DNA from 4 places in the Pseudomonas sp. R2-7-07 genome. Region 3 is predicted to be linked to each of the others. Evidence: predicted binding sites of a transcription regulator. Region 3 holds the regulator's gene; each other region holds the start of a gene.
The links. Region 3 encodes sigma-54, which starts transcription at its own class of promoters, with help from an activator protein. Its sites were predicted from a motif close to ANTGGCATNNANNTTGCTNT; they were not measured.

Region 1 (8,019 bases), 1.8 Mb from region 3:
CTGCGCAACTCAAGCTTCAAGACCCTTGATGCTGGCACCGACGCTGGCTTGATCGAATCCCGCAGCGAAGACGCGCTCCTGCACCAGCAAGCGTTAGTGGGCGATATCCTCATCCGCAATCAGGTCGTCTTCGAACTAAAGGAGCTGTCGCCCTTGCCCAAGGACGGCTTCGAACACCCCGATGATCTTGAAAACCAGTTGAAGCGCAAGAAACTCTCCCTGCCTGCTCATAACACCTATCCCTCCACCTATCCCTCCACCTACCCCGCCGCCGACCATCAACCAGCGAACACCATCAGTGTGTTTGACTATCTGCGGGATCATGGCTTGGACATCCCCAGCAATCACAACGAGCTGGAAAACCTGACCACAGCACTTTCCACACTGCCTCCCTACTCGCCCCCCAATGGCAACCTAGGCGGGGCGCTGGCGTGGCCCGTGCCGCTTGATACGCAAAGCCAGCAGCAGCTCAAGGCAGACATCGGCGCAGGCAAGTTCGGCAACATCAATGTGAGCCCCTTCAAGAATGTCCTGGAATATCTGCTCGACGGCAGGAGGGTCACGGCTGCCGACCTCAACGATCCACGCAAGTTGATCGATACCTTGATCGAAGCCCCTAAAAGCAAGGCCCTGGGAGAGGCGATTCAGGCTGCATTCGAAGCGCGGGAAATCAAGGGCAGCGCCAACGATTGGTTGCTCGCCGCCATGGGCCTGGAGAAAAACACAGAGAACGGCGATGGACTGACCATTGAAGGCTATCGACTGGTCAGCGCTGAAAACACCAACAAAACCGCCTCAACAGTCGTCAAGGCATTGGCCGATCATCTGCTCGCCAGCGACAGGGCTTCGTCCCCCGAAACCGCCGCCATTCAAGCACACCTTTTGCTGACCAGCAGAGCGCCGGAATTCTTGATCAAGGATATTCCGAAGGAGGTCACCATCGGCACTCACGCGTGGGTCAGTTTCGCCACCGCTGTTTCGCGCATCGAAGCAAAAGCGCCAGGCTCGACGGCAGGCATGACCTTTGCGCAAGTCATGCTTGAAACCAGCATCGCACCGATCAGTGAACAAGAGCGCCACATTGAATATGCCGCCCAGAATGACGCGCTCAAGGATTGGGCCATCGCCAACGGGAGAAAACCTCCGCTCACCCCCCTTGTAATGGGCGAAGTGCGCAAAACGTTCAGTACGATGATCAACGAACTGAGGGAGGCTAGCGAAACATCACTCGGCAACCTGCCAACGGCCAAAGAAATAGCACTGGCGCAATTAAAAAAAGCGCTGCCGGACATGGACCCCAAACTGTTCGAGAAAAAATGCATCACCATAGACCCTCCCCATAAACGGTTCCCCGGGCCTTACTCGATACTGGACGCCTACATCGATGGCCGACCGCTTTTCTGGACGCCCAACCGGGAGGAGTTCTGGTCGGAAGAAGCACGCAACTTCAAAAATCTTTTCGTATCCAGGGAAAACGAGGAGCGACCAGATTCACGGCCAGCAGCCTGGGTATCCTCATCAAAAGAGTTCGACCTTGACAAGGTGACTCAAACGCTGAAAACCCTGCCACGCCCCAGAGAGCTGTTCGAGCCGCAATACGCTGAGTTCTCAAGCGCCTTGAAGAAGATCAAGTCCGCACAGTTCAAACAGATGATCGCCAAACTTCCGCTGGAAGACCGCGAGAACCTGGCGTTCATCAAACTGCCCGTTCGCAAGCACATCAGGTATTACCGAGACGATCATCCCAGGGTCGTGGAAGAAGGCGTACTGCTGTTCGACACCGAGCGCAACGGCAAGAAAATGACCTACGCGATTGATCGGATCAAGGGCACCGTGACTCGGCGGCCCGATCAGACTTACGTCGAATACCCACCTAGAAATGGCACTATTCCGCAATTGGGCCAAAGGTACGACACCGTCAAACCTGAGGGTTCGCAACCGCCAGCACTGCCCGACGGGAAAACAGCCGGGCACGGTGCGCCTGACAGTTTCAACAGCGCCAGTACCCAATACATCATCGACACGCTGTTTGCGGACATGAACTTGCCCGAGGTAGAGCGTTACGCCCGAGGGGCGACAACCTTTGATACCCAAGTACCCCTGCATAAGACCATTGAAGCAATCGTGGTGGGGCTGATTCCCTTCAAGTCGAGCATCGAGAACTTGATCGCGGGCAACATCAAGGAAGGTGCCGTCGAACTGGCTATTGATATCTTTGGTTTCGTGGTGGGCTTCGGCGGTGCGGTCAAAGGCCTGAGCGCCCTGGCGAGGGGGGCATCGACGCTCGCAAAAGCAGGTCAGGTCGTCAGAATCATCGGCCGAGCAGCACTCGGCGCGCTGAACCCGTTGGACGGGGTTGGTGATCTAGCGCGAGGTGCCCTGCATCTTGGAAAAAAAGCCGTCAACGCAAGCTATAAGGGTATTAACCACCTGCGCAATCACCACCGCAGCGTCGACCTGCTGCAATTGGCCAAAAGGCCCGATATCGCCGAAGGCACCTACAAGTTGGCCGGTAACGGCAATGAAATTCCTGCCCTGGCCAAATTCGACGAAGGCACGCAAAGGTGGTTTGCGTTTGACCCGCGTACGCAACAGGCCTATGGCAAGTCCCTCGAGCAGTTCAGTGTTGGCCCACGGGGGGGATTGGACGCGATCGGCAGCAACGACGTGATAACGACCGTCAGCCAGCGCCATGGCTTGGCAGCCGCCGGCACATTCAAGGTCGGACAGAAGAGCGTTGAAGGCAACGTTGTGATGTTTCAGGGCAATTGGCATCAATACGACCCGCTGAAAAAACAACCTATCGGCCCTCCATTGAAAGACTTCACCCCCAGTCGGGTAGCGGCCAGTGGCGAAGTACGGGTCGCGGATGCCGATTTGCTGGGGTATCAAGCCAACTACATCGAACCGCGAGAGCTTTCGAGCAAAGGCCTGCAGGGCAACGTGTATCAAGGCCGCAGTAAAAAGGAATATGTGAAGGTCGATGGAGCGCTGTATGAATCCAAAGTCAAGGACGGCCAGCGATTCATCCTCCACCCCACAGGCAAGGGCCCTGACATACCGGTCAAGGATCTCGGCATTTCCGGGTGGGAGCCTCGTTCCAGGTCTGTCGGTCTGCTGGGGGGCGCGAAGGAATTTCATACACCATGGCAATTGGGCGATAACACGTATGTCGTGCCGATGGACGGAATCAAGGTGGTGGAAAACGCTGCCCCGCCTTTCAGGATCAACGTCAAGGGCGCCGACCACGCCGTCGACTTTGACAGTACACACGGCGCCTGGCGAGGTGTCTCTTCAAGCCTGGACGCTCCCTATTTCTGGCGAAATCCTAAAGGAGCGTGGCAGCAAGGCAACATTAATGACTTTCTTCGCGCTAAAAAGGCAGACGCTCATCACTACCAATTCGTCGATGTTTCGGCGATCCCGAAAGTCCCGAAAGAGGTCACCCCCTTACCCCAGAGCTTGCATTATTTTTGGGCCGGCCAGGACCTCCCCGCCCATTTGGCCGACAACCTGGCTAAAAACAGCCGACGTGCGCCCGGATACACCTCAGTCATCCATGTTGACGCCGATACCCCTGAAATTTTTGAAAAGATAAAAACCACCCTGAAAGACAAAGCCCCCGGCGTGACGGTCAAGAACTTTCGGGAGGATGCCCTCTACACACAGTTGAAAACTGATGAAATGTACAATTATTTCCGTCAAGGACAAGGTAAAAACCTGGCGGCCACTTCGGATATCGCGCGTTATCAAATCATGCACAAGCATGGTGGGGTTTACCTGGACACCGATGACCTCATCCAGACCAACGTCGATTCCGGCGCGTTAATGGCGGGGGCCAATGATGTCCTGCTCGGTCACCCGGTGGTGCATCGGTCCACCGACTTCAAACCTTTCTATAACAACAGTAACTTTGCCACCCAGCCTGGCAACCCGTTGATGAAAGAAGTCATCACTGAAATGCACAAGCGCTTTGCCGCGAACAAACCCTATTTTGTGAACAACCGCCCGGTGGCCCGGCAGTCTATCAACGGTGGTGCATTTACCTCTGATCTCGACGAATACGGGAAAAAACTATTCGAAACGACGGGCCCTACCCTGCTCAACGACACACTCAAGGCAAAACGACCCGATATGTATGAGCTGGGACTGGAAGGGTTCTCAAAAGATACGAATGTCGTGGACGGAGAACTGGTCTCGTCTGGGCCGGTCGTCAACAACGAAGAGAGAGCCCTGGACTTATATCGAGAACGGGGTATTAAGCCGCCCCTGCTGCTGCGCCTTCATATCAGTAAAATGCGCGAGCATTATTTCCCGCTTCGCCATAAATTCAACGTGAAACCAGGGGCCGACCATTCCTGGAAGACTGGCTGATCGCCCCTCGTTCAACCTCTACCCGTCCGGACGGATCAGTCCTGCTCCTCGGTGTTGCCGACGTCCGCCGCTTCATCCAGGTCGTTGAGCGGCACTTCAGCATCGTCCATCAACGAGCCTGGGTCTTCATTTCCAGGATCGTTGAGTTCTTCGTCCAGTTCTTTTGACATGACCATCTCCTCTAACCGCCTTGGGTATCGATATCAGCATCGGTTTCAGGCTTGGGCTCGAGCGGCTCAGGCTTGAAGTCTGGACTGTAGTCGTTTTCCTTGGCCTCTGGGTCGCTTGCCGGCTTTGGGTCTTTGGGGGCATCGGCGCCAGTGCTGGGGGCCGGCTCGCCGCCGTCGATCACTGGGTCGTTGCGGTTACTGGTTTGAGGATCGTTGTTAGTCGTCATGGCACACCTCTTTACAGGCCTGTGGGGCATCTGTACCCCGTAATGCTAAGGCGCCGCGTTACGGGATGAAGTTCAGTCCGATTGCTCAGTGCAATGGGTTGTCGACCTGGATGTAGAAGGCATAGATGCCCAATACCAGCCAGAACCCCATGAATAACCAAGGCGCGCGCATGGAAAACAGCAGCGATTTGCGATAGCCCTTGTGGGTCGACTCCATTTCGGAAAACAACGGCGAGTCATCGTAGGCCATGCCCATCACCGGTTCACTGCGCAGCAGCTCGCTTTGCTTGTAGTGCCAGTGATCGATGATCTCGTAGGCGGCGCGTATGCCCGGCCAGGCGTTGAGTGAGCTGAGGATCCCCAGCGCGGCGAGAATGGCCGGCACCAGCAGGGTGAACAGCTTGCCCCACTCCGGGTTGAGATTGCCCATCCCGGAGACGAAGGCAATGACCAGGAATGACTGGGCGGTGAGGTAGGCGTCGGTGCGGTTGGCCAGGATGCTGGTTTCGTACTGGATCTCGCGACGATAGAAGTCGAGACGGTCCTTGGGCGAACCGAAGATCTTGGCGTTGTGCTCGCTGTGGTCGGTCAGCGCCGCTTCCGGGGAGTTGGGCGAAATGATTCTAGGCACGACGGGGGCTCCACAAGGTTTCAAGGCTTATTAGAAGAAGCGCGTCAGGGGGAAGTTCAAGTTTGTCGTGCACCAAATTGAGGCGCCGTGGTGAGGGCCGCCTCGCAGCCAGCGGCGGCAAACGCCCACGCCACGGGATAATCACCGTGCCTCAGCGGTTCCGGCACACGCCTTGCTTAAACCATTCATCTGCCCACATTCAGGAGCATTCGTTACCCCCCGACCCAGAGCCGACCCCATAAGAAAGTAAGGACCAGGCCCGTTGGCACCCTCGACCACGGGCTCATAAAAATGCGTTTAAAAGCGGCAGTGCCCCCCGCGCTCCCCTCGGCACTGACAAGGTACTGGAATGGCTCGATCTTTCTTTGACGAAATGAATGACGCGCAAGGCGTTTGCCGCGCGCACTACCAGGATTTCTCCCGCTGGCTGGCCAACACGCCGCCGGAACTGCTGGCCCAGCGACGCCGCGAAGCCGATTTGCTGTTCCACCGCGCCGGGATCACCTTCACCCTCTATGGCGACGAACAGGACACCGAGCGCCTGATCCCCTTCGATATCATCCCCCGCAGCATCCCCGCCAGCGAATGGAGCGTGATCGAGCGCGGCTGCATCCAGCGGGTCAACGCGCTGAACATGTTCCTCGCCGACATCTACCACGACCAGCGCATCATCAAGGCCGGAATCATCCCGGCCGACCAGGTGCTGGGCAACGAGGGCTATCAGCAGGCAATGGTCGGCCTCGACCTGCACCGGGGCATCTATTCGCATATTTCCGGGGTGGACCTGGTGCGCGACGGCGACGGCACCTACTACGTGCTTGAAGACAACCTGCGCACCCCCAGCGGCGTGAGCTACATGCTCGAAGACCGCAAGATGATGATGCGCCTGTTCCCGGAAGTGTTCGCCAAGCAGCGCATTGCGCCGGTGGACCACTACCCCAACCTGCTGCTCAAGACCCTGAAAAGTTCGAGCCGCCTGGACAACCCCAACGTGGTGGTACTGACGCCGGGCCGCTTCAACAGCGCGTTTTTCGAACACGCCTTCCTTGCCCGGGAGATGGGCGTGGAGCTGGTGGAAGGCGCCGACCTGTTCGTCCACGACCTCAAGGTGTTCATGCGCACCACCGACGGCCCCAAGGCAGTGGACGTGATTTACCGGCGCATTGACGACGCGTTCCTCGACCCCGAGGCGTTCAATCCCGACTCGATGCTCGGCGTGCCCGGCCTGGTCGCGGCGTATTGCGCCGGCAACGTGGTGCTGGCCAACGCCATCGGCACCGGCGTGGCGGATGACAAGTCGATCTACCCCTATGTCCCGGCCATGATCCGGTTCTATCTGGATGAAGAGCCGGTGCTGCAAAACGTGCCGACCTTCCAGTGCCGCAAACCAGAGGAGCTGTCCCATGTGCTGGCCAACCTTGAGCACCTGGTGGTCAAGGAAACCCAGGGCTCCGGCGGCTACGGCATGCTGGTCGGCCCGGCGTCCAGCGCCGCCGAGATCGAGGACTTCCGCCAGCGCATCAAGGCCCGGCCCCACGCCTACATTGCACAGCCGACCCTGAGCCTGTCGACCTGCCCGACCTTTGTCGAAAACGGCATCGCGCCACGGCATATCGACCTGCGCCCCTTTGTGCTGTCGGGCAAGGAAACGCGCCTGGTGCCCGGTGGCCTGACGCGCGTGGCGTTGCGTGAAGGCTCGCTGATCGTCAACTCGTCGCAAGGCGGCGGAACCAAGGACACCTGGGTGGTGGAGGGCTGAGTATGTTGAGTAGAACCGCCGCAGACTTGTACTGGATGTCCCGCTACCTGGAACGCGCCGAGAACCTGGCGCGCATGCTGGAAGTCAGCTATTCGCTGTCGTTGATGCCCCAGGCCGGGCGCAGCGATGGGCTGGACGAACTGGCGATGTCACTGCTCAGCAGCGGCACCCTGGACAGTTACCTGGAGCGCCACACGCAACTGGACGCCGAACGCATGCTGCATTTCTTCGCCCTGGATGAAGAAAACCCGGCGAGCATCTACAACTGCCTGCGCGCCGCCCGGAGCAATGCCCATGCGGTGCGCGGACGCATCACCGCCGACATGTGGGAAAACCTCAACGCCACCTGGCTGGAAATGCGCAGCATCGCCGCCGGCGGCCTGGCGCGACACGGCATCAGCCACTTCTGTGACTGGGTCAAGCAACGCTCGCACCTGTTTCGCGGCGCCACCTCCGGCACCATCATGCGCAATGACGCCTATCGATTCATTCGCCTGGGCACCTTTGTCGAGCGCGCGGATAACACCCTGCGCCTGCTGGATGCGCGTTATGAGATGTTTGGTGAAGAGTCCGAGGAAGTCAGCGACCTGTCGGCACGCGGTTATTACCAGTGGAGCGCCCTGCTGCGCGCGTTATCGTCGTTCGAGGCGTATACCGAGTTGTACCCGAACGCCTTGAATGCACGCTCGGTGTCGGAGTTGCTGCTGCTGCGCAGTGATGTGCCGCGCTCGCTGCATGCGTGCATCGAGGAACTGAGCCATATCCTCGCCGACCTGCCCGGCAGCTACGGGCGCACGGCGCAGCGCCTCGCGGCGGAGTTCGAGGCGCGGCTCAGGTACACGGGCATCGATGAGATCC
Region 2 (8,019 bases), 1.3 Mb from region 3:
CGGTTGCTGCGGATGTACCACATCAGCGCCAACGCCATGCCATTGGCGACGATGGCCGTCACCAGGCCAATGCCCATCAGCCCGAGCTTCGGCAGGCCGAACATGCCTTCGATCAGCGCATGGTTGAGCAGGTAATTGACCACCGTGCCGCACAGGCTGATCACCACCACTGGCGTGGCTTTGCCGATAGCGCTGGTGAAACCGCGCAACGCCATGAAGCTCAGATAGCCGGGCAGGGCGAATGGCAGGAGGGTCAGGAACTGCCCGGCGGCCTGCACGTTGGTTTCGGTCTGGCCGAACAGCAGCAGCACTGGCTTGAGGTTCCACAGCAGCAGCGCCGCCGCCAGGGCCATCAACCACGCCAGCCACAGCCCGGACTGGGTCAGGCGGGTGGCGCCGTCGATGTCGCCCGCGCCGTGACGGATCGCCACCAGGGTGCCCACCGCCGCAATCACACCGATGCAGAAAATCGCCACGAACGAATAGCTCGCCGCGCCCAGGCCACCGCCGGCCAGGGCTTCGGGGCTCAGGCGGGCCATCATCAGGGTGTCGGTCAGCACCATCAGCATGTGCGCCAACTGTGAGGCAATCAACGGCCCCGACAGCCGCAGAATGGCCCAGAGTTCGGTACGTACCGGATGCTGCATGATCATCACGCTCGACAGGTCAGGGTGGTGGAGAGGGCTGATTCTCGGCGCTTTGGGCGCATTGCACAAAAGGATAAAAGCGATCGTTTGCATGATTAAAACTCATGCCTGATCTATTCTGGTAGGGTTTGCGGATTGCGCTGTCGGAGCTTTCAGAATGTCCCGTCGTCTTCCTCCGCTTTACGCCCTGCGGGCGTTCGAGGCCGCGTCTCGTCACCACTCCTTTACCCGCGCGGCAGAGGAGTTGTCGATTACCCAAAGTGCGGTCAGCCGGCATATTCGTACGCTCGAAGAGCATTTCGCCTGCCGGCTTTTCCAGCGCAGCGGCCGCACTCTGCAGCTCACGGAGGCGGCGCGCTTGTTGCTGCCCGGCGTGCGCGAAGGTTTCGCCGCCCTGGAGCGCGCCTGCCATACCCTGAATGCCGAAGATGACATTTTGCGCATGAAAGCACCGTCCACCTTGACCATGCGCTGGCTGCTGGCGCGGTTGAGTCGCTTTCGGGCCTTGCAGCCGGGCAATGAGGTGCAGCTCACCAGTGCGTGGATGAACATCGACGAAGTGGACTTCAACCAGGAGCCGTTCGATTGCGCGGTATTGCTCAGTAACGGGCACTTTCCCGCAGACTGGGAAGCCAGTTACCTGTTTGCCGAAATGCTGATTCCGGTGGGCGCGCCCAATCTGTTGGATGACGGCCCCTGGGACGTGACGCGGCTGGCAACGGCTGAACTGCTGCATCCGACACCGGACCGGCGCGACTGGCGCTACTGGTTGGAACGCATGGGGTTGGCGTCCCGGGTTTCGCTCAAGGGTGGGCAGGTGTTCGATACGCTGGAGTTGGGCATGATCGCCGCCGCGCGGGGTTATGGGGTGTCCATGGGTGACTTGCTGATGGTGGCCGAGGACGTTGCCCAGAAACGCCTGAGCCTGCCTTGGCCAACGGCCGTCGCCAGCGGGGAAAGCTATTACCTGGTGTGGCCGAAAACCCGCCCCGGTGGTGAGCGCCTGCGGCGTTTGGCGGAGTTTCTCCAGGGCGAGGTGCATGCGATGGTTTTGCCCGAAGTGGCCCGCCTCGAATAAAGGGTTTGGCATGTGTACGGCAATCGTTTGCGCGATACCCCTGTGAATCGCTCAAGTATTGTAAAACTCCGCCGAAGTAGGAGTGTTGGAACCATCGTGCACTTACGTTTCCCACCAGATAATTCGCCGAGCAGCGCTAAGAGATCAGGATGATCCTGGCCTCGGCTCAGGAGCTGTCATGTCTCAACCTCGCGCTCGGATCGCCTCCCAGTTAGGCCTCGCATTGGCCGTGATTCTTGCTGTCGTTATCAGCGGCAGTACCGTTTTCGCTCTACGTTCCCTCGACACCGCCAACCTCGCCACCCGCGAGGAACACCTGGCCAGCGAGGCGCGCCTGCTCGCCGACCAACTCAATACCTTCCACAGCACCTTGCGCGAGAGCACCCAGCGTTTGAGCGGGCTGTTTGAAAAGCGCTTCGGCGCCGGCTTGAGCGTGCGTGCAGACGAGCCAGTCGCCGTGGCCGGTGTGCAAACCCCGGGCCTCTACCTGGGCAGCCAGCTGCTGAACAACAACTTCAGCGAAGTGGATGAATTCAAGGACATGTCCGGCGGCGTGGCCACGGTATTCGTGCGCAGCGGCGATGATTTTGTCCGCATCAGCACGTCCCTGACCAAGCAGGATGGCAACCGCGCCATCGGCACCGTGCTGGACCGCCAGGGGCCGGCCTACCAGCGTGTGTTCAGCGGGCAGACCTACATCGGTCGGGCCGTATTGTTCGATCGCTCGTACATGACCCAGTACAGCCCGGTGCGTGACGCCAGCGGAAAAGTCATTGCGGTGCTGTTCATCGGTTTCGATTACACCGACGAGCAGAAAGCCCAGTTCGACAACCTCAAGCGCTTCCGTATCGGCCAGACCGGCTCCCTCTCGCTGCTGGATGAACAGAAGCACTGGCTGGTGCCGCCGGCCGGTGTACAAGCCTTGGATCAAGCCATTCCGGTGATGCTCGACCTGGCGAAGAAGCCGGGTGAAGGGCGCTTCTGGAGCGACAAGAACGAAGATTTCTACAGCGTTTCGGTACCGTTCGAGGGCGGCCCCTGGGCGGTGGTGGCGAGCATGCCGAAGGCTGAGATTCGTGCAGTGACCTGGGACGTCGGCCTGCGCCTGGTAATCGGCAGCGTGCTGGCCATGCTGTTGGCGGTGGGCGCCACCGTGTGGCTGTTGCGCAGCAAGCTCGCGCCCCTGAGTGACCTGGTGCGCCAAGCCGAAGCGCTCGGTGCGGGCGACCTGAGCGCGCGTCTGAACGTCTCCAGCCATGACGAAATCGGCCAGTTGGCGCGCAGCTTCAACCAGATGGGCGAAGCGCTGTCGACCATGGTTTCGCACATCCGCAAGGCGGCGGAAGAGGTCAACAGCCGTGCCCAGGCGTTGTCCGGTTTGTCTGGCGGTGCCTATGAAGGCATGGAACAGCAGTCTGGCGAGATCACTAGCATGGCGGGCGCGGTGGAAGAGTTCAGCGCCACCTCGCTGAATATCGCCGACAACATGGGCAGCACCGAGCGCCTGGCCCAGGAAAATGCCCAGCAGACCCGCATCGGACGTGCCTCGATGCAGGAGGCGTCGTCGTCCCTGGAACATATCGCCACCGCCCTGAACAGCACCGCGACGGTGATCAACACCTTGGGCCAGCGTTCCCAGGAAATCGGCGGCATCGTTGGCGTGATTACGTCGATCGCGGAACAGACCAACCTGCTGGCGCTGAACGCTGCCATCGAAGCCGCCCGCGCGGGCGAGCAAGGCCGTGGCTTTGCCGTGGTCGCCGACGAAGTGCGCAACCTGGCCTCGCGTACCCGCCAGGCCACTGATGAAATTTCCGGCATGATCCAGAGCATCCAGCAGGAAACCGGGAATGCCATCAGCACCATGGAACACGGCAATGTACTGATGCAGGAAGGCCTGTCGCGTAATGCCGACGTGGCTTCGGCCCTGGCGCGCATCGACGAGCAGAGCCGCTCGGCCGGCCAGCAGTTTGCCGCCATCACCACCGCCACCCAGGAGCAGAGCAGCACCGCGACCTTGCTCAGCAGCAACCTGCAGAGCATTGCGCTGGCTAACAGCGAGCAGCGTGAAGTGGTGTCGAACCTGGCGATCACCGCCAAGGAACTGGAGACCCTGGCGGCGGGCCTGCGGCATGAAGTAGACCGGTTCCGCTAAGCCACCGCCATTCAGGATGCGCAGGCGCATGGCTCAAGTGCTCGCCGCCGGACGGTACTGCAAGGCCTCTTGCAGATGGTGGCGAGCGATGTTGTCTGTTTGTTCCAGGTCCGCCAGGGTACGCGCTACCTTGAGCAACCGATGGGCCGCCCGCAGCGACAGCGTCAGTCGTTCGCATGCGCTTTCCAACCAGCTTTCATCGACCTTTGCCAGCTTGCAGTACTCGCGCAACCCCGGCAGGTCGAGGAAGGCGTTGGCGCATCCTTGGCGGCGTTGCTGGCGTTCCCGTGCATCGGCCACTGCTGCGGAAGCTTTCGCGGTGTTGTCACCGGTCTGTTGTGCCGGGCTCAGTGCCGTGGCCTCCCGCGCCACGGTCAGGTGCAGATCGATCCGGTCCAGCAAAGGCCCGGACAGCTTGTTGCGATAGCGTTGGATCTGCTCCGGCGTACATCGACAGCGGCCGCTGGGTTCGCCCAGATAGCCGCAAGGGCAGGGGTTCATCGCCGCGACCAATTGGAAGCGTGCCGGGAAGCTTACCCGGTCGCGGGCGCGGGAAATCACGATATGCCCCGACTCAAGTGGCTCACGCAGCACCTCCAGGACTTTGCGATCGAACTCCGGCAACTCGTCGAGGAACAGCACGCCGTGGTGGGCCAGGGTGATTTCCCCCGGTTGCGGTTTCGATCCGCCGCCGACCAGCGCGGGGCCCGACGCCGAGTGGTGCGGCTGGCGAAACGGCCGTTGCGGCCAATGGCTCAACGGCGCCAGGCTGACCACCGATTGAATCGCCGCGACTTCCAGCGCTTCGTGCTCACTCAGTGGTGGCAGCAACCCCGGCAGGCGGCTGGCGAGCAAGGTCTTGCCAGTGCCGGGCGGCCCGCTGAATAACAGGTTGTGCGCCCCCGCAGCCGCGATCAGCAAGGCACGCTTGGCAGCCAACTGGCCCTGTACTTCACTGAGGTCCGGGTAAGGTTTGTTCAAATACAGCAAGCCGTCCGACTGGTAGGGCTCGATCGGTACATGCCCGTTCAGGTGCGCCACCACTTGCAGCAAGTGGTCCACCGCAATCACCTTCAATCCCGATGCCAGGCACGCTTCCTCAGCGTTCGCCCTGGGCACTATCAAGGTGCGCCCGGCCTTGCGCGCCGCCAATGCGGCCGGCAACACGCCTTTCACCGCGCGTACCTCGCCGGACAGCGCCAACTCGCCCAGGCACTCAACGTCATCGAGCATCAACGCCGGCACCTGCATACTGGCCGCCAGGATCCCCAGGGCAATCGCCAAATCAAAACGCCCGCCGTCCTTGGGCAGGTCGGCGGGCGCGAGGTTGAGGGTGATGCGACGCGGCGGATATTGCAGGGCCGAATTGAGAATGGCGCTGCGTACACGGTCCTTGCTTTCCTTTACCGCCGTCTCCGGCAAGCCCACCAGCGTCAGTGATGGCAAGCCATTAGCCATATGCACTTCAACCGTGACGACGGGGGCTTCAACGCCGATCTGGGCGCGACTGTGGACGATGGCGAGGGACATGCTCGATCCTTGAATGGGAGGCCGCTTCCTGCGGGTTATTCAAGGGTAGACGAGGGTGGAAAAAGCAAAGCGGGGGAGGTTTTACAGAACGTATCAGGCAAAAACGCAGGGCAAATGTGGGAGGGGGCAAACCCCCTCCCGCACTGATTGCGTTTATTCGGCGGTGGGTGGCGTCAGGCGCGCTTCCAGTTCCGCCACTTTTGCCTCCAGGCTTTCAAGCCGCGCACGTGTGCGGGCCAACACCACCATCTGGCTGTCGAACTCTTCACGGCTCACCAGATCGAGCTTGCTGAAGCCACTTTGCAGCAGTGCCTTGAACTGGCTTTCGATTTCATTGCGGGGCAGCGGAGTGTCGCCGCTGAACAGGCGAGAGGCGTGGCCGCTCAGGGCGTCGAGGAAGTCTTTGGGCGCGAGCATGGGAAATATTCCGGAAAACTGTTGGCCGGCAGTGTATCACGCAGCGTCTATAGTCTTTTCACGGCCCTGATGCGCACGCTTTTCGCGCATCGGGATGGGCGCTTGCGCACTGTTTTGATGCGCATCGCCACCGCCGGAACGCCCTGCAGATGGGCATGAGTGGGCAATGGACTGATTTCAGTGAGTTTTACGGAGCTGGCAAGGTTTCTGCTTAGACGATCATGACCCATGCACTGATGCAGTCGCTGTGACGAATGCAGTGCGCCGACGGATCAGGGGTACAGGTTTCGTCACCAGTGGTTCGCTGGCGTCGCTACGGTAAATGCCGAGGCGACGATGCGTTACAAAGCCAGGCACTGCGCTTAGACTTGAGACGGGTTTGTTTTCCTGGGGCAAGTCCACCAATTCGGGAGAGAGTTTTCATGAAGCTAGTCACTGCCATCATCAAGCCGTTCAAGTTGGACGACGTACGCGAGTCACTGTCCGAGATCGGCGTGCAGGGCATTACCGTTACTGAGGTCAAGGGCTTCGGTCGGCAGAAGGGTCATACCGAGCTGTATCGCGGCGCGGAATATGTGGTCGATTTCCTGCCGAAGGTGAAGATTGATGTCGCCATTGACGACAAGGATCTTGACCGGGTTATCGAGGCGATAACCAAGGCCGCCAACACCGGCAAGATCGGTGACGGCAAGATCTTCGTGGTCAATCTGGAACAGGCTATCCGCATCCGTACCGGCGAAACCGATACCGACGCAATCTAAGCCGCCAAACCCCAACGCCCCAGGAGAAAAACACTATGACTCTGCGTACATTCGCAGGGCTCGGAGCCCTGTTGTCCATCGTAATGCCAGGCCTTGCAATGGCGGCAGACGAAGTGGCGGCTCCAGTCCTCAACTCCGGCGACACTGCCTGGATGCTGACCGCCACCGCATTGGTGCTGTTCATGACCATTCCTGGCCTGGCGCTGTTCTACGGCGGCATGGTCCGCTCCAAGAATATTCTGTCGGTGATGATGCAATGCTTTGCCATCACTGGCCTGATCAGCATCCTGTGGGTCGTCTACGGTTACAGCATTGCGTTCGATACCACCGGTATGGAGCAGGGCGTCGTCAACTTCAACTCCTTCTTCGGCGGCATGGGCAAGGCGTTCCTGGCAGGGGTCACTCCAGCCAGCATTACCGGGCCTGCGGCGCTGTTTCCGGAAGCGGTGTTCATCACCTTCCAGATGACGTTCGCCATCATCACTCCGGCGCTGATCGTCGGTGCCTTCGCCGAGCGCATGAAGTTCTCCGCGATGCTGATTTTCATGGGCATCTGGTTCACGCTGGTCTATGCGCCGATTGCGCACATGGTCTGGAGCGGCAACGGCGGCCTGATGTGGGACTGGGGCGTGCTGGACTTCGCCGGTGGCACCGTGGTGCACATCAACGCCGGTGTGGCTGGCCTGGTGGCGTGCCTGGTGCTCGGCAAACGTAAAGGCTTCCCGACCACCCCGATGGCCCCGCACAACCTGGGTTACACCTTGATCGGCGCGGCCATGCTGTGGATCGGCTGGTTCGGCTTTAACGCCGGTTCCGCTGCCGCAGCCAACGGCACGGCCGGCATGGCGATGCTGGTTACCCAGATTGCTACCGCTGCTGCGGCGCTGGGCTGGATGTTCGCCGAGTGGATCACCCACGGCAAGCCGAGCGCACTGGGCATCGCCTCGGGTGTGGTGGCAGGCCTGGTTGCGATTACTCCGGCGGCTGGCACCGTGGGCCCGATGGGCGCCCTGGTCATTGGCCTGGCGGCGGGCGTGGTGTGTTTCTTCTGCGCCACTACCCTCAAGCGCAAGCTGGGCTACGACGACTCCCTGGATGCCTTCGGCGTGCACGGTATCGGCGGTATCCTCGGCGCGATCCTGACCGGCGTGTTCGCGGCTCCGTCGATGGGTGGCTTCAACGCCGCTACCACTGACATCGCCGCCCAGGTGTGGATCCAGTGCAAAGGCGTCGGCTTCACCGTGATCTACACGGCGATCGTCACCTACGTCATCCTCAAGGTGCTGGACATGGTCATGGGCCTGCGCGTCACCGAAGAGGAAGAGGCGGTCGGTCTCGACCTGGCGCAACATAACGAGCGCGGCTACAACCTGTAAGTACGCAAAAAAAAGATGCCCGGCTTGCCGGGCATTTTTTTGTCTGGCGTTTGTC
Region 3 (8,019 bases):
CCTGGGCATGACCGTGATCCTGGAAGCCGATGGCCGACTGGCCGGCGTGTTCACCGACGGCGATTTGCGGCGCACCCTGGACCGGGCCATCGACATCCATACCGCAACCATCGATGCCGTGATGACGCCCCACGGCAAGACCGCGCGCCCCGAAATGCTTGCAGCCGAAGCCCTGAAGATCATGGAAGACCACAAGATCGGCGCGCTGGTGGTGGTCGATGACCACAACCACCCTATCGGCGCCCTGAACATGCACGACTTGTTGCGTGCAGGAGTGATGTAAATGACCAGCGACCTGTTGCAACGCGGTAAAAACATCAAGTTGGCGATATTCGACGTCGATGGCGTGCTGACCGATGGCCGCCTGTACTTTCTCGAAGACGGCAGCGAATTCAAGACGTTCAACACCCTCGACGGCCAGGGCATCAAGATGCTGATGGCGGCAGGCGTGCAAACAGCGATTATCAGTGGTCGAAAGACCCCCGTTGTGGAACGTCGCGCACAAAACCTCGGAATTGCTCACCTGTATCAAGGCCGCGAGGATAAACTGGTGGTGCTGGACGAGCTTCTTGGCCAACTCAACCTAAGCTATGAACAAGTCGCCTATCTGGGTGACGATCTGCCTGACCTGCCGGTAATCCGTCGGGTAGGCCTGGGCATGGCCGTCGCCAATGCCGCAGCGTTTGTGCGTGAACACGCCCATGGCATTACCGCCGCCCGCGGTGGCGAAGGTGCCGCCCGCGAGTTCTGCGAGTTGATCCTGCGTGCCCAGGGCAGTCTTGAAGCGGCCCACGCCGCCTACTTATAGAGCGTTATATGCTGAGCAAAAAGATTCGCAACTTCCTGCTATTCGGGGTCATCGCCGCGCTGTTGCTCGCGGTGGGCTACTGGAATATCAGCCCGGAGCGCTTTCTCGACAAACCTGTCGTGCAGGTGGATGAAAGCATCATCGACAACTTCGCCACCAACACCCACACCGTGCAGTTCCTGCCCGATGGCAAGGTGCAGTACGAGTTGGTCTCCGACAAGGTCGAGCGCCTGAAAGCCTCGGAAGTCAGCCTGCTGACCAATCCGGACTTGAACATGTACCGTGGCACCGAACTGCCGTGGCACGTCACCAGCCTGCGTGGCGAGGTCAATCCGGACGGCACCGAAATCGAACTGATCGACTCGGTGCGCGTCGCACGTACAGACGCGCAGAACCGGGACACCATTATTACCAGCAGTCGCATGACGGTATTCCCACAACAGCAATATGCGCAGACCGAGCAAGACGTTAGAATCGACGGCGCTGGCGGTGTATCGACCGGCAAGGGAATGAAAGCGTATTTGAAAGAAAGCAGGATACACCTGCTATCGAACGTAAGAGGACAGTATGAGGCTCGTTAAAACCCTCCCTATTTTGCTCGGTCTGGGCGCAGCACTGGGAAGCGTGAGCGCCTGGGCTCTGCCGAACGATAGCCAGCAACCGATCCACATCTCGGCTGACGATGCGCAGTTGGATGACAAGCAAGGCGTCGCGACCTACACCGGTGGCGTGATCATCACCCAAGGCTCGATGAAGATCACCGGTAATACGGTGACACTGACTCGCACCCAGGCCGGCGATATCGACGTCGTGACCTCGGTGGGCAACCTGGCTTACTTCGAGCAGAAGCAAAAGGCAGAAGACCCAGGGCCGATGAAAGGCTATGGCAAGACTATCCAGTACCATGCCCAGCAAAATCGCATCGTATTGATCGACCAGGCCAAGGTGTTGAGTGCCGACGGTAACTCCACCGAAGGCGAGAAGATCGTCTACAACACCCAGACCCAGGTCGCCCAGGCGGGTCGCGCCAATGGCAACAAGGTCACCGCGCCTCGCCCACGGATCGACATGGTCATCCAGCCGAAGAAGAAGGCCGAGTAATGGCAACCCTGAAAGCCCAGCATCTGGCCAAGGCCTATAAAAGCCGTCAGGTGGTACGCGATGTGAGCCTGTCGATCGACAGCGGCCAGATCGTCGGCCTGCTCGGCCCCAACGGCGCCGGCAAGACCACTTGCTTCTACATGATCGTCGGGCTGGTCCAGGCGGACCAGGGGCGTGTATTGATCGATGACCTGGACGTCAGCCACCAGCCGATGCACGGCCGTGCGCGTGCAGGTATCGGCTATCTTCCGCAGGAGGCGTCGATCTTCCGCAAACTGTCGGTAGCCGACAACATCATGGCAATCCTCGAGACCCGCAAGGAACTCGACCGCGACGGCCGCCGCCAGGAATTGGAAAGCCTGTTGCAGGAATTCCACATCAACCACATTCGCGACAACCTCGGCATGAGCTTGTCCGGTGGTGAGCGTCGCCGCGTGGAGATCGCCCGCGCCCTGGCAACTGCCCCCAAATTCATCTTGCTGGACGAACCGTTCGCTGGCGTTGACCCGATTTCGGTGGGCGACATCAAGCAGATCATTCACCACCTCAAGGCCAAGGGCATCGGTGTGCTGATCACCGACCACAACGTCCGTGAAACCCTCGATATCTGCGAAACCGCTTATATCGTCAACGATGGGCAGCTGATTGCCGAAGGGGATTCCGCGACTATCCTGGCCAACGAACTGGTGAAAGAAGTTTATCTGGGTCACGAGTTCCGCCTGTAAACACGGTGATATCGGGCCATTTGCGAGCGCGCGAGCGAGTCAATAAAAAACTCAGCTTTTTTATTGTTACCGCGCTCTAGGCAAAGGCCCCGATATCAGGCATATAATTTGCTTATGTTTGGCGCTCACGCGCCCTGTCGTGGATGGCGCATTGCGCCGGCGAATAAGGTGTTAAGCCCCTGCCATGAAACCATCGCTAGTCCTGAGAATGGGCCAGCAGCTGACGATGACACCGCAGCTGCAACAGGCCATCCGCCTGCTCCAATTGTCGACCCTGGACCTGCAACAGGAAATCCAGGAGGCCCTGGAGTCCAATCCGATGCTCGAACGCCAGGAAGAAGGCGACGACTTCGACAACACCGACCCCTTGGCCGACAATATCGAGCAAAAGCCCAATCCTGATGTACAGGAACCGTCCTATCAGGAAACCGCCCCTACGGTGGACAACCTCGAGGACGGCGAATGGAACGAACGCATTCCCAACGAGCTTCCGGTGGACACCGCATGGGAAGACGTCTACCAGACCAGCGCCAGCAGCCTGCCCAGCAATGACGATGACGAATGGGACTTCACCACCCGTACGTCGGTCGGCGAGAGCCTGCAGAGCCACCTGCTGTGGCAGCTGAACCTGGCGCCGATGTCCGACACCGATCGCTTGATCGCCGTCACCCTGATCGACTGCATCAATAACCAGGGTTATCTGGACGAAACGCTCGAAGAAATTCTTGAGGCCTTCAACCCGGAGCTGGATATCGAACTGGACGAGATCGAAGCCGTCCTGCACCGTATCCAGCAATTCGAACCCGCCGGCATTGGCGCCCGTACGCTCAGCGAGTGCCTGCTGCTGCAATTGCGCCAGCTACCGGCCAAAACCCCGTGGCTCGCTGAAGCCAAGCGCCTGGTCAGCGACTACATCGACCTGCTCGGCAGCCGCGACTACAGCCAGCTGATGCGCCGCATGAAGCTCAAGGAAGACGAGCTGCGCCAGGTTATCGAGCTGGTTCAGAGCCTCAATCCTCGCCCGGGCTCGCAGATCGAGTCCAGCGAAGCCGAATATGTCGTGCCTGATGTAATCGTGCGCAAGGACAACGAACGCTGGTTGGTGGAACTGAACCAGGAGTCGGTGCCACGTCTGCGGGTCAACCCGCAATACGCCGGCTTCGTGCGCCGCGCCGATACCAGCGCCGACAACACCTTCATGCGCAACCAGCTGCAGGAAGCACGCTGGTTCATCAAGAGCCTGCAAAGCCGCAACGAAACCCTGATGAAAGTGGCCACCCAGATCGTCGAGCACCAGCGCGGCTTCCTGGAATATGGCGACGAGGCAATGAAGCCCTTGGTACTGCACGACATCGCTGAAGCGGTCGGCATGCACGAATCGACGATTTCACGGGTGACCACGCAAAAATTCATGCATACCCCACGGGGTATTTATGAGCTGAAATACTTTTTCTCCAGCCATGTAAGCACCTCCGAAGGCGGCGAATGCTCGTCCACGGCGATCCGCGCGATCATCAAAAAACTGGTTGCCGCGGAAAATCAGAAAAAGCCGTTGAGTGACAGCAAGATCGCTGGTTTACTGGAGGCACAAGGCATTCAGGTCGCCCGTCGAACCGTCGCCAAGTACCGCGAGTCTCTCGGGATCGCGCCTTCCAGCGAGCGAAAGCGTTTGATGTGACGGGCGGGGCACAGCGTTCCAGTGGCAGGCGCTTTTCGCCTGCCGCTTTATGCACTGGCAACGAAGGAGAAGCTGTATGCAAGTCAACATCAGTGGACACCATGTAGAAGTCACCCCACCCATGCGCGAATACGTCGAACAGAAGCTGAAAAAGCTTGAAGGACATTTCGACAAGATCACCAACGTGCAGGTCATCATGAAGGTCGATAAGCTTCAGCAGAAAATTGAAGCGACCCTGCAGATACCCGGTGGCGAAGTGGTTGCTAACGCCGAGCATGAAGACATGTATGCATCGATCGACTTGCTCACCGACAAGCTTGACCGCCAACTCAAAAAGCATAAGGAAAAGAATCTGCACCTGATGCAAGGTACAGGTCGTTAACTCTCCCCCCATGATCCGACTTGAAACCATCCTGACCCCCGGCCGTTCCCTTGTGAACGTGCCGGGCGGCAGCAAGAAAAAAGCCCTCGAACAAATTGCCAACCTGATCAGCAGCCAAGTGCCTGACCTGGAGATGCAAGATGTCTTCGAGGCTCTGATCGCCCGTGAAAAACTTGGCTCGACCGGTTTTGGCAACGGCATCGCCATCCCCCACTGCCGCCTCAAAGGCTGCACAACTCCGGTCAGCGCACTGCTGCACCTGGATCACCCCATCGATTTCGATGCCATCGACGGCGCTCCGGTCGACCTGCTGTTCGTTCTGCTGGTCCCACAAGCTGCCACCGATGCGCACCTGGAACTGCTCCGGCAGATCGCCAGCATGCTCGACCGCAAGGAAGTACGCGATAAACTGCGCAGTGCCGAAAGTAATGAGGCGTTGTATCAGGTCGTCCTGGATGAGCAAAGCGGGCAATAATCATGCGTTTGATCATCGTCAGTGGCCGTTCCGGCTCGGGCAAGAGCACTGCCCTTAATGTGCTTGAAGACAGCGGCTTCTATTGCATCGACAACCTGCCCGCCGGCCTGCTGCCGGAATTGGCCGAGCGCGCCTTGATCCATACCGAACTGGCGCAACCGCTGGTTGCCGTGTCAATCGACGCCCGCAACCTGCCCAGCCATCTCTCGCGCTTCCCCGAACTGCTTGAGGAAGTGCGCGCCAAGCATATTCATTGCGACGTGCTGTACCTGGATGCCGACGAAGAAACCCTGCTCAAGCGTTTCTCCGAAACCCGTCGACGCCATCCGCTCAGCAGCGCCAACCGCTCCCTGGCGGAAGCTATCCAGGACGAGACCAAGCTGCTGGGGCCGATCATCGATCTGGCCGATCTGAAGATCAACACCACCAACTTGAACCTGTACCAACTGCGCGATGCGATCAAACTGCGATTGCTGAACCAGCCGGAGCCTGGCACAGCGTTTCTGGTCGAGTCATTTGGCTTCAAGCGTGGCATGCCGGTGGACGCCGACCTGGTGTTCGACGTGCGTTGCCTGCCCAATCCTTATTGGAAGCCGGAGTTGCGCGATCAATCCGGGCTCGATCAACCCGTGATCGACTATCTGGCGGCACAAGCGGATGTGGAAGAGATGTTCCAGGACATCTCCACCTACCTGCTCAAATGGTTGCCGCGCTTTGCCGCGAGCAATCGCGCCTATGTCACCATTGCCATCGGCTGCACCGGTGGTCACCACCGCTCCGTTTACCTGACGGAACGGCTCGGCCAGGTGCTGCAACAAACCCTCAAGAATGTCCAGGTTCGCCACCGCGACCTTAGCTGAAAGGAACACCACTGCGATGCCGGCTCGGGAAATTGAAATCATCAACAAGCTGGGCTTGCACGCCCGCGCCTCAGCCAAGTTTGTCGGCGTTGCCGGGCAGTTCCCCTGCCAGATACGCGCCGGGCGCACGCCCGAATCGATGGTCGACGGTAAAAGCATCATGGCGATGATGATGCTTGCCGCAGGCAAAGGCACCAAGATCCACTTGGAAACCCAAGGCGAACAAGAGCAGGAAGCCATGGACGCGCTGGTGAAGTTGATCAATAACTACTTTGATGAAGGCGAATAACCGCCTTCCGCTGTAGGAACAAGCTTCATCCCAACGCCGTATCCATCACCATCATCAAGCAGAACCCGATGCACAGCCCCAGGCTGGCGAGCTTATCGTGACCGTTTCGGCGTGACTCGGGGATGACCTCATGGGTCACCACCAACAGCATCGCGCCAGCAGCCAGCGCCAGCCCCAGGGGCAACAGCACTTCGGCAAGGCTCACCAGCCACGCGCACAGCACTGCGAAGACCGGCTCGACTAAACCGGACGCAGCGCCGATCAGGAACGCCTTGATCCGCGACATCCCCGCCCCAGCCAATACCAGCGCGATCACCAGGCCTTCCGGTACGTCCTGCAGAGCAATGCCCATGGCGAGGCTGTCTGCATCTGCCATGCCGCCACCCGCAGAGACCCCCACGGCCATGCCTTCCGGGATGTTGTGGGCAATGATGGCAAACACGAAGAGCCAGATGCGCGGTGGGATAACCGGCTTATCCGGCGTGCCCACCAGCATTTCCGGGCTGGCGCCGGAGACCTTGCGGTCCACGAGATAGAGCCCGAATGCACCCAGCATAATGCCGAAGCTGATCAAGCCAGCCGCGCCCCAGGGCGACAATCCCAGGCTCTCAGCGGCGGCAATGCCCGGCACAACCAGCGAAAAGGCAGTCGCCGCCAGCATGACCCCCGCCCCAAACCCCAGCAAGGTATCGCTCAACGCCGCTGGCATTCGGCGGATCACCAGCACCGGCACCGCGCCCAGGGCGGTGCCGAGTGCGCAGATCGCCCCGCCCTGCAAGGCGCGCAAGATGCGTGGCTCCAGGTCGAGCCAGGCCAGCCCATTGGCCACCAGCAATGCCGTACCGACTAATACAAGCAGGGAGCCTAACGCGTAGCGAAATAATCGCACGCTGCTAATCGCCAGTGTTTCAGTACCCATAGTCGGCCTTAGATCTTGTTATAGGGTGAATATCAGGCCAAAGCGGCCTGGTAGCGCGCGGCAACCTCCGGCCAATTGATGACGCTATAGAATGCATTGATGTACTCCGGTCGTCGGTTTTGATACAGCAGGTAATAAGCGTGCTCCCAAACGTCCAAACCGAGGATCGGCGTGTTGCCGCTCATCAGCGGGCTGTCCTGGTTGCCGCTGCTTTCCACCACCAAGGTCTTTTGCGGGGTGACGCTCAACCAGGCCCAGCCGCTGCCGAAACGGGTCAACGCCGCTTTGGTAAAGGCCTCCTTGAAACTGTCGAAGCCACCCAGTTGCTCGTCGATCGCCTTGCCCAGTTCCCCCTCAGGTTTTCCGCCACCTGTGGGCGACATGACCGCCCAGAACAGCGAATGGTTGGCATGCCCGCCTCCTTGATTGACCACGGCAGCGCGTAATTGCTCCGGTAATTTTTCAACGCTGGAAACCAGCTTCTCCACCGGCCAGCCTGCGAACTCGGTGCCCTCGACCGCAGCATTAAGGTTATTGATGTAGGTCTGGTGATGCTTGGTGTAGTGAATTTCCATGGTTTGCGCATCGATATGGGGTTCGAGGGCGTCGTAGGCGTAAGGCAAAGCCGGCAGGGTGTAGGTCATATCAATGTGCTCCATAGTGAGAGGGGGTCGGCTGCGAAGCGGCGCTGCCCAGCAAGCGATGGGTGCGCGGGTACTCGCCGTGATCGCTGATGAAATTCAACAGTTCGACGTAGGTTTTGCTGCTCTGGCGCAACGCCG
Region 4 (8,019 bases), 2.9 Mb from region 3:
CTCGACAGCCTGAAGTGGATGGAGCCGCGCGCGGTCGCCGACGTGATTCGCTACGAACACCCCCAGATCCAGGCCATTGTCGTGGCCTACCTGGACCCGGACCAGGCCGGCGAAGTGCTCGGCCACTTCGACCATAAAGTGCGCCTGGACATCATCCTGCGCGTGTCGTCGCTGAACACCGTGCAGCCGGCGGCGCTGAAAGAACTCAACACGATTCTCGAGAAGCAGTTCTCGGGCAACTCGAACGCCTCGCGCACCACCCTGGGCGGGATCAAGCGTGCAGCCGACATCATGAACTTCCTCGACAGCTCGGTCGAAGGCCAGTTGATGGACTCGATCCGCGAGATCGACGACACCCTGTCCGGCCAGATCGAAGACCTGATGTTCGTGTTCAACAACCTCGCCGATGTCGACGACCGTGGCATCCAGGCGTTGCTGCGCGAAGTGTCGTCCGACGTGCTGGTGCTGGCCCTCAAGGGCTCGGACGAGGGCGTCAAGGAAAAGATCTTCAAGAACATGTCCAAGCGTGCTTCCGAACTGTTGCGCGACGACCTGGAAGCCAAGGGCCCGGTGCGCGTCAGCGACGTGGAAACCGCGCAGAAAGAAATCCTCACCATTGCCCGCCGTATGGCCGAAGCCGGAGAAATCGTTCTCGGCGGGAAGGGCGGCGAAGAAATGATTTAAGGCGCCCCGCATGTCGAACAAAGATGAGACGCCCAGCGACCTGATTCGCGCGCGGGATGTCGGCGGGTTCGACATCTGGTCGTTGCCCAGCTTCGACCCCCACGTGCCGGAGCCAGAACCTGAGCCGGTGGAGGAACCGCCGGCACAGATGGAAGAAGTGCCGCTGGAGGAAGTCCAGCCGCTGACCCTTGAAGAGTTGGAAGCCATCCGCCAGGAGGCTTACAACGAAGGCTTCGCGGCCGGTGAAAAAGACGGCTTTCGCAGCACTACTCTCAAGGTTCGCCAGGAAGCCGAAGAAGCCCTCAGTGGTCAATTGGCCAGCCTGGAGCGCTTGATGGGCAACCTGTTCGCCCCCATCGCCGAACAGGACGCGCAGCTGGAAAAATCCATGGTCGGCCTGGTGCAGCACATCACGCGCCAAGTGATCCAGCGTGAACTGGTGCTGGATTCCAGCCAGATCGAAAGCGTGATGCGCGAGGCCCTCAAGCTGCTGCCCCTGGGTGTCGGCAATGTGCGGCTGTATATCAACCCGCAGGATTTCGAGCAGGTCAAAGCCTTGCGCGAGCGCCATGAAGAAACCTGGCGCATCGTCGAGGACGCGGCGTTGCAGCCCGGTGGCTGCCGCGTCGAGACCGAGCACAGCCGCATCGATGCCACGGTGGAAACCCGCATCAGCCAGATCATGACCAAATTGCTCGACCAGTTGCATGAGCAGGTGCTGCACCCGGCCGAGCCTGATCTGAGCGTTGATCTGGACGCCACCGATGCGCCTTGACCGCACCAGCTTCGCCAAACGCCTGGGCAGCTACGCCGAGGCCACTGAGTTGCCCGGCCAGCCGATCCTTGAAGGGCGCCTGTTGCGCATGGTCGGCCTGACCCTTGAAGCCGAAGGCTTGCGTGCCGCCATGGGCAGCCGCTGCATGGTGATCAACGACGACAGCTACCACCCGGTGCAGGTCGAAGCCGAAGTGATGGGCTTTTCCGGCAATAAGATTTTCCTGATGCCGGTGGGCAGCCTCGCCGGTATCGCCCCCGGTGCCCGCGTAGTGCCGCTGGCCGACACCGGGCGCCTGCCGATGGGCATGAGCATGCTCGGCCGCGTACTCGACGGCGCCGGTCGCGCGCTGGATGGCAAGGGCGGCATGAAAGCCGAGGACTGGGTGCCGATGGACGGCCCCACCATCAACCCGCTCAACCGTAACCCCATCAGCGTGCCGCTGGACGTGGGCATACGCAGCATCAACGGTTTATTGACGGTCGGTCGCGGCCAGCGCCTGGGCCTGTTCGCCGGTACCGGTGTGGGTAAATCGGTGTTGCTGGGCATGATGACGCGCTTTACCGAGGCCGACATCATCGTGGTCGGGCTGATCGGCGAGCGTGGCCGTGAGGTCAAGGAATTCATCGAGCACAGCCTCGGTGAGGAAGGGCTCAAGCGTTCGGTGGTCGTCGCCTCTCCGGCGGATGACGCACCGCTGATGCGCCTGCGCGCCGCCATGTATTGCACGCGCATCGCCGAATATTTTCGCGACAAGGGCAAGAATGTCCTGTTGCTGATGGACTCGCTCACCCGTTTCGCCCAGGCCCAGCGCGAGATCGCCCTGGCCATCGGCGAGCCGCCGGCGACCAAGGGCTATCCGCCGTCAGTGTTCGCCAAGCTGCCCAAGCTGGTGGAGCGGGCCGGTAATGCCGAGGCCGGCGGGGGCTCGATCACCGCGTTCTACACCGTGTTGTCCGAAGGCGATGACCAGCAGGACCCGATTGCCGACTCGGCGCGGGGCGTGCTTGACGGGCACATCGTGCTGTCGCGGCGCCTGGCCGAAGAAGGGCACTACCCGGCCATTGATATCGAGGCGTCCATCAGCCGGGTAATGCCGGCGGTGGTGACGCCGGAACACATGGCCCGCGCGCAATACTTCAAGCAGCTGTGGTCGCGTTATCAGCAGAGCCGCGACCTGATCAGCGTTGGCGCCTACGTCGCCGGTGGCGATCGCGAGACCGACCTGGCCATTGCGCTGCAACCGCAGTTGGTGACCTACCTGCGCCAGGGGCTGAACGACAAGATCAGCATGGGCGAAAGCGAAGCGCATCTGCAGTCCATCTTCGCCCCCGCGCCAGGCGGCTAAGCCATGGCCAACAGTCGCGCCGCGCGCCTGGCCCCGGTGGTGGAAATGGCCGAAAAGGCCGAAAAGACCGCTGTGCAGCGCCTGGGCTATTTCCAGGGCCAGGTGCGCCTGGCGGAAAGCAAGCTGGGCGACCTCGAGCGCTTTCGCCTCGAGTATCAGCAACAGTGGATCGAGCGCGGCAGCAAGGGCGTGTCGGGCCAGTGGCTGATGGGGTACCAGGGCTTTCTCAACCAACTGGAAACCGCCGTCGGCCAACAGCGCCAGAGCCTGGCCTGGCACCAGAACAACCTCGATAAGGCGCGCGAAAGCTGGCAAGCGGCGTTCGCCCGCGTCGAAGGTTTGCGCAAATTGGTGCAGCGCTATCTCGACGAAGCGCGGGCCATTGAGGACAAGCGTGAACAAAAGTTGCTCGACGAGCTGTCCCAGCGCCTGCCCCGCCAGGAACAGTTCTAACCAGCGAAACAGGGCACATTTGAAATGCTGTGTTGCTCACATCCAGTTCAGCTGCTACACCTTGTGTCTAGTGCCAATGACAAGGAAGCAGTCACATGTCGATCGAGCCAGATGTATCCCTGGATGGGAAGAAGTTGACGATCACGATCAAGGGCCGATTCGATTTCGGCAGCCACCAGGCATTTCGTGATGCCTACGAGCGGTTCTATAAGGTGCCTGAGTCGTACGTCGTGGACCTGAAAGAAACCACGTATATGGACAGCTCGGCCCTGGGCATGCTTCTGCTGCTGCGGGACCATGCCGGTGGCGATAATTCAGACGTGCGCGTGACCAACAGCAACACGGACGTGCGCAAAATCCTCGCCATTTCAAATTTCGACAAGCTTTTCGATATCTCGTGAGAGTCCTGGCGCCCTTATCCGAGCCGCTGACCATCCTGATTGCCGAAGACAGTGCCGCCGACTTGCTGTTGTTGTCGACCATCGTGCGGCGTCAGGGTCACCATGTGCTCACCGCGACCAATGGCGAGCAAGCCGTTGAGGTGTTTGCGCGCGAGCGCCCGCAGTTGGTGTTGATGGACGCGATGATGCCGGTGATGGATGGTTTTCTCGCCGCGCGCTGGATCAAGCAATTGGCGGGCGAGCAGTTGGTCCCCATCATCTTCCTGACCTCGCTGCGCGAAAGCGCCGCACTGGCCGAGTGTCTGGACGCCGGCGGCGACGATTTCCTGCCCAAGCCCTATAACCAGTTGATTCTGGCCGCCAAGATCAACGCCATGGACCGCCTGCGGCGGCTACAAGCCACGGTGCTGCAGCAGCGTGACCAGATCGCCCGTCACAACGATTACTTGTTACATGAGCAGCGCACCGCCAAGGCCGTGTTCGACAAGGTCGCGCATTCGGGTTGCATCAACGCGGCGCCGAATATCCGCTACCTGCAATCGCCCTATGCACTGTTCAACGGGGACCTGTTGCTGGCGGCCTATACGCCGTCCGGCGACATGCACGTGTTGCTCGGCGATTTCACCGGCCACGGCCTGCCGGCGGCCATCGGTGCCATGCCCCTGGCCGAAGTGTTCTATGGCATGACCGCCAAGGGCTATGGGCTGACGCAGACCCTGCGCGAGATGAACGCCAAGCTCAAGCGCATCCTGCCGGTGGACATGTTCTGCTGCGCCACACTGTTGTGCCTGAGCACCGAGCGGCGCGTGGTGGAGGTGTGGAACGGCGGCATGCCCGAGGGCTATGTGCATGAGGTCGCTACCGGCAAGCGCACGCCGTTGATGTCGCGGCATCTGCCGTTGGGCGTGCTGTCGGCCCAGGCATTCGATGACAGCACCGAAGTCTGGCCCATGGCCCTGGGCGACCGGGTGTTCCTGCTCTCCGATGGGGTGCTGGACACCGCCGACGCCAATGACCAGTTGTTCGGCGCCGAGCGTTTGCAGCAGGTGTTTGCCGCCAACCGCGAGCCCGACCGCTTGTTCGAGGATATCGAGCAGGCGCTGGCGGCATTTCGCGGTGAGGCACGGGACGACGTCAGCATGGTTGAAATCACCTTGCTGTCCGGCCAACCGCTGCGCGTGGCGGAACCGATGTATTCCGACAGTGGCCAGTCGTGCCCGCTGAATTGGTCGGTGAGTTTTGAATTTCGCGCGCAGACCCTCAGGCGCTACAACCCATTGCCCTATCTGCTGCAATTACTGTTGGAGGTCCACGGCCTGCGTGAGCAGAGCGGTGCGCTCTACACGGTGATGGCCGAGTTGTATGCCAATGCCCTCGAACATGGGGTACTGGGGCTGGATTCACAGCTCAAGCAAGATGCCGAAGGGTTTGCGCAGTACTACCGCCTGCGCAACGAGCGGCTGGCGCAATTGAACAGCGGCCATATCCGCATACATGTGCAGGTGTCCCCGACTGCAAAGGGCGGCAAGATGACGTTGCGTGTCGAGGACAGCGGGCCTGGCTTCGATGTTGACGAGGTGCTGGCGCGGCCGCTGGATGCTGACCGTCTGTCTGGCCGCGGCTTGAGCCTGGTGCGTCAACTTTGCAGCGCGGTACGCTGGTCCGATGGCGGGCGCAGTGTCTGCGTGGAGTTTTGCTGGGAGGCTCTGGCATAATCCGCCGATTCTTGATCAAGGAGCGAGCAAGTGGCTGAGATTCATCTGGACCCTGACGTGCTGTCGGGCTTGCAGGAGGTGATGGAGGACGAGTACCCACGGTTGCTGGAGACCTTCCTTCATGACTCCGAAGAGCGCGTCACCGCCTTGCGCAAAGCGCGTGATGACGCCAAGGCGCTGGGGCGCATCGCCCATAGCTTCAAGGGTAGCAGCGGCAACCTTGGGGCGGTGCGACTGGCGCAGTTGTGTCAGCGCCTGGAAGTGGAGTCTGTTGGGACGACGGCGGACCTCGGGGCCCTGGTCGATCAGATCGATCATGAGTTTGCCTTGGTCCGGCCGCTGTATGAGTCGGAGCGGCAGCGCTTCAGTCTCTGAAGCACTTCAAACCGCGATTTAGCTGCCCAGGGCGACTTGGCCCGACTCTTGCTCTATCTCTGGATACTGCATCCCCGACCCCATGCAGTGGAGACCTTTACCTATGCCAGTCGCCCCTAATTCGCTTCTTCAGGCTGCCCCCGCGGCCAAGCCTCAAGCGCCTGCCGCCACCCCTGTGGCAGCGGCTGCGGACCCACGGGACAAGGGCCCTGGCTTCGCTCAAGTGTTCGCCAACCAAGGCGCCAAATCTGCCTTGAAAACCGCCGACGCCCCAGGCAAGTCGGCACCGACGGCAGCCGGCGATCAATCTGCCGCCAGCACGCCGGCGGTTGCCGATAGCGGCAATCCCTTGCCTGCCAAGCCGGCCAAGGCCGACGAGGACGCCGCCGACACAGCCGCCGACCCGTCCCTGGCGCAACAGCCGCCGGCCGATCCGCCGGTCGACCCCGCGCTGATCGCCACGATCACACCCGCTGCCGTGCCGGTGGAAACGCCAGCGCCTGTGGCGGTCGTGGAAGATGACAAGCCCCAGCCGGTCGCCGCCGCCCCCGTTGCCGTGAGCGACCAGGCCAAGTCACCGGCCTTCGACCCCGAAGCCGACCCCCTGGATGCGATGCCCGCCGTACGCTTGGCGATGGAGCAGGGCGGTCATGTATCGGCCAGCAGCCAGGCGCCACAGAAAACTGCGCCAGCCACGCCCCTGGATCAACCGACCGCCGCGCAGAACTTCGCGGCAGGCCTGGCCACTATGGTCGATCAACAAGCCACCAAGGACAGCACCGGCCAGGGCGGCGACAAAGCCTTCGGCGCGCTGATCGATGACGGCCTCAAGGACCTCAAGGACGCCAGCAGCGACACCCGCGTGGATGACTTTGCCAACCGCCTCGCCGCGCTGACCCAGGCCGCCACGCCGAAAACCGCCAACGCCTTGCCGCCGGTGACCAACGCCCCGCTGGCCATGCACCAGAGCGGCTGGACCGAAGAAGTGGTCAACCGCGTGATGTACCTCTCCAGCGCCAACCTCAAGTCGGCCGAAATCCAGCTGCAGCCGGCCGAACTGGGGCGCCTGGACATCAAGGTCAACATGACGCCCGACCAGCAGGCCCAAGTGAGCTTCATGAGCGGCCATGCGGTGGTCCGTGAAGCGCTGGAAAGCCAGTCCGGGCGCCTGCGCGAGATGTTCGCCCAGCAAGGCATGGGGCAGGTGGACGTGAATGTGTCCGACCAGTCTCGCGGGCAGGAGCAGCAGCAACAGCAGAGCCAGGCGCGGGGCGTGAGTAGCGGCCGCAGTAGCGCTGGCGATGCTGCCGACTCTGGCGAAGTGGCGGCCGCCGTCGCGCCGGTGGTGAGCAGTGTGATCGGCTCCAGCGCTGTCGACTACTACGCCTGACCCAAGCCGAACAGAGATCAAAATGTGGGAGGGGGCTTGCTCCCGATTGCGGTGTATCAGCAACAGATTTGTTGAATGACACACTGCTATCGGGAGCAAGCCCCCTCCCACATTTGATTGGTGTTGCCCTGGTGCCAGACAACTCTGGCATAACACTTGCTCCTGCCTTTCCGTAGATCTATGAATCCCAGAATAGTGACGGATTATTGGCATGGCGAAGAGCGACGACGCAGCAACTCCCCCCGCAGGCAAAGGCAAGCTCAAGCTGATCCTGCTGATTGTGCTGGGCCTGCTCCTGGCCATTGGCGCCTCGGTGGGTGGCACCTGGTACATCATGCACAGCAGTGCCAGCAAGCCGGCTCCCGCTGCCGACGCCGCCACTAACGTCAAGCAACCGGCAATCTTCGAGCCGATGCTGCCGGCGTTTGTCGCCAACTACAACCAGAACGGTCGCCAACGCTACTTGCAGGTGAGCATCACCTTGCTGGCGCGCAACCAGGCGGACCTGGACGCGCTCAAGGTGCACATGCCGGTGATCCGCAACAACCTGGTGATGCTGTTCTCCGGGCAGAGCTTCGACAGCCTGGCCACTGCGGTGGGCCAGGAAATGCTGCGCCAGAAGGTCACTGCCAGCGTGCAGGAAGTGGCCCAGAAAGAGCTCGGCAAAGTCGTGGTCGAGCAGGCGCTCTTCACTAACTTCGTATTGCAGTAGGACCACGACATGGCCGTGCAAGACCTGCTGTCCCAGGATGAAATCGACGCGCTGTTGCATGGCGTCGACGATGGTCTGGTACAGACCGAAATGGCTGCCGAACCCGGCAGCGTCAAAAGTTACGACCTGACCACCCAGGATCGCATCGTCCGTGGACGCATGCCGA

Region 1: a site for sigma-54 is predicted at 5,562-5,581, ahead of C4J86_RS13060 (circularly permuted type 2 ATP-grasp protein). Genes of this name have one in related genera too.
Region 2: a site for sigma-54 is predicted at 6,022-6,041, ahead of glnK (P-II family nitrogen regulator). Genes of this name have one in related genera too.
Region 4: a site for sigma-54 is predicted at 5,787-5,806, ahead of C4J86_RS18270 (flagellar hook-length control protein FliK). Genes of this name have one in related genera too.

The regions. Positions count from the first base shown of each region.
Region 1 is NZ_CP027759.1:2,881,872-2,889,890, reverse strand. Features, by position in the region: gene C4J86_RS13075 (glycosyltransferase family 32 protein) at 1-4,374, shown strand, start outside; gene C4J86_RS27055 (hypothetical protein) at 4,410-4,544, opposite strand; gene C4J86_RS13070 (hypothetical protein) at 4,556-4,771, opposite strand; gene C4J86_RS13065 (hypothetical protein) at 4,857-5,402, opposite strand; gene C4J86_RS13060 (circularly permuted type 2 ATP-grasp protein) at 5,752-7,161, shown strand; gene C4J86_RS13055 (alpha-E domain-containing protein) at 7,164-8,019, shown strand, end outside.
Region 2 is NZ_CP027759.1:5,589,662-5,597,680, reverse strand. Features, by position in the region: gene C4J86_RS25860 (NorM family multidrug efflux MATE transporter) at 1-653, opposite strand, end outside; gene C4J86_RS25855 (LysR substrate-binding domain-containing protein) at 805-1,725, shown strand; gene C4J86_RS25850 (methyl-accepting chemotaxis protein) at 1,904-3,880, shown strand; gene C4J86_RS25845 (YifB family Mg chelatase-like AAA ATPase) at 3,914-5,410, opposite strand; gene C4J86_RS25840 (accessory factor UbiK family protein) at 5,564-5,827, opposite strand; gene glnK (P-II family nitrogen regulator) at 6,250-6,588, shown strand; gene C4J86_RS25830 (ammonium transporter) at 6,624-7,964, shown strand.
Region 3 is NZ_CP027759.1:1,125,314-1,133,332, reverse strand. Features, by position in the region: gene C4J86_RS04980 (KpsF/GutQ family sugar-phosphate isomerase) at 1-283, shown strand, start outside; gene C4J86_RS04975 (HAD family hydrolase) at 284-808, shown strand; gene lptC (LPS export ABC transporter periplasmic protein LptC) at 817-1,389, shown strand; gene lptA (lipopolysaccharide transport periplasmic protein LptA) at 1,376-1,909, shown strand; gene lptB (LPS export ABC transporter ATP-binding protein) at 1,909-2,634, shown strand; gene C4J86_RS04955 (RNA polymerase factor sigma-54) at 2,819-4,312, shown strand; gene hpf (ribosome hibernation-promoting factor, HPF/YfiA family) at 4,389-4,694, shown strand; gene ptsN (PTS IIA-like nitrogen regulatory protein PtsN) at 4,705-5,169, shown strand; gene rapZ (RNase adapter RapZ) at 5,172-6,029, shown strand; gene C4J86_RS04935 (HPr family phosphocarrier protein) at 6,046-6,318, shown strand; gene C4J86_RS04930 (ZIP family metal transporter) at 6,344-7,237, opposite strand; gene C4J86_RS04925 (superoxide dismutase) at 7,270-7,881, opposite strand; gene C4J86_RS04920 (hypothetical protein) at 7,883-8,019, opposite strand, start outside.
Region 4 is NZ_CP027759.1:3,992,118-4,000,136, reverse strand. Features, by position in the region: gene fliG (flagellar motor switch protein FliG) at 1-684, shown strand, start outside; gene fliH (flagellar assembly protein FliH) at 695-1,459, shown strand; gene fliI (flagellar protein export ATPase FliI) at 1,449-2,807, shown strand; gene fliJ (flagellar export protein FliJ) at 2,811-3,260, shown strand; gene C4J86_RS18285 (STAS domain-containing protein) at 3,356-3,661, shown strand; gene C4J86_RS18280 (fused response regulator/phosphatase) at 3,658-5,376, shown strand; gene C4J86_RS18275 (Hpt domain-containing protein) at 5,407-5,751, shown strand; gene C4J86_RS18270 (flagellar hook-length control protein FliK) at 5,855-7,141, shown strand; gene fliL (flagellar basal body-associated protein FliL) at 7,353-7,853, shown strand; gene fliM (flagellar motor switch protein FliM) at 7,863-8,019, shown strand, end outside.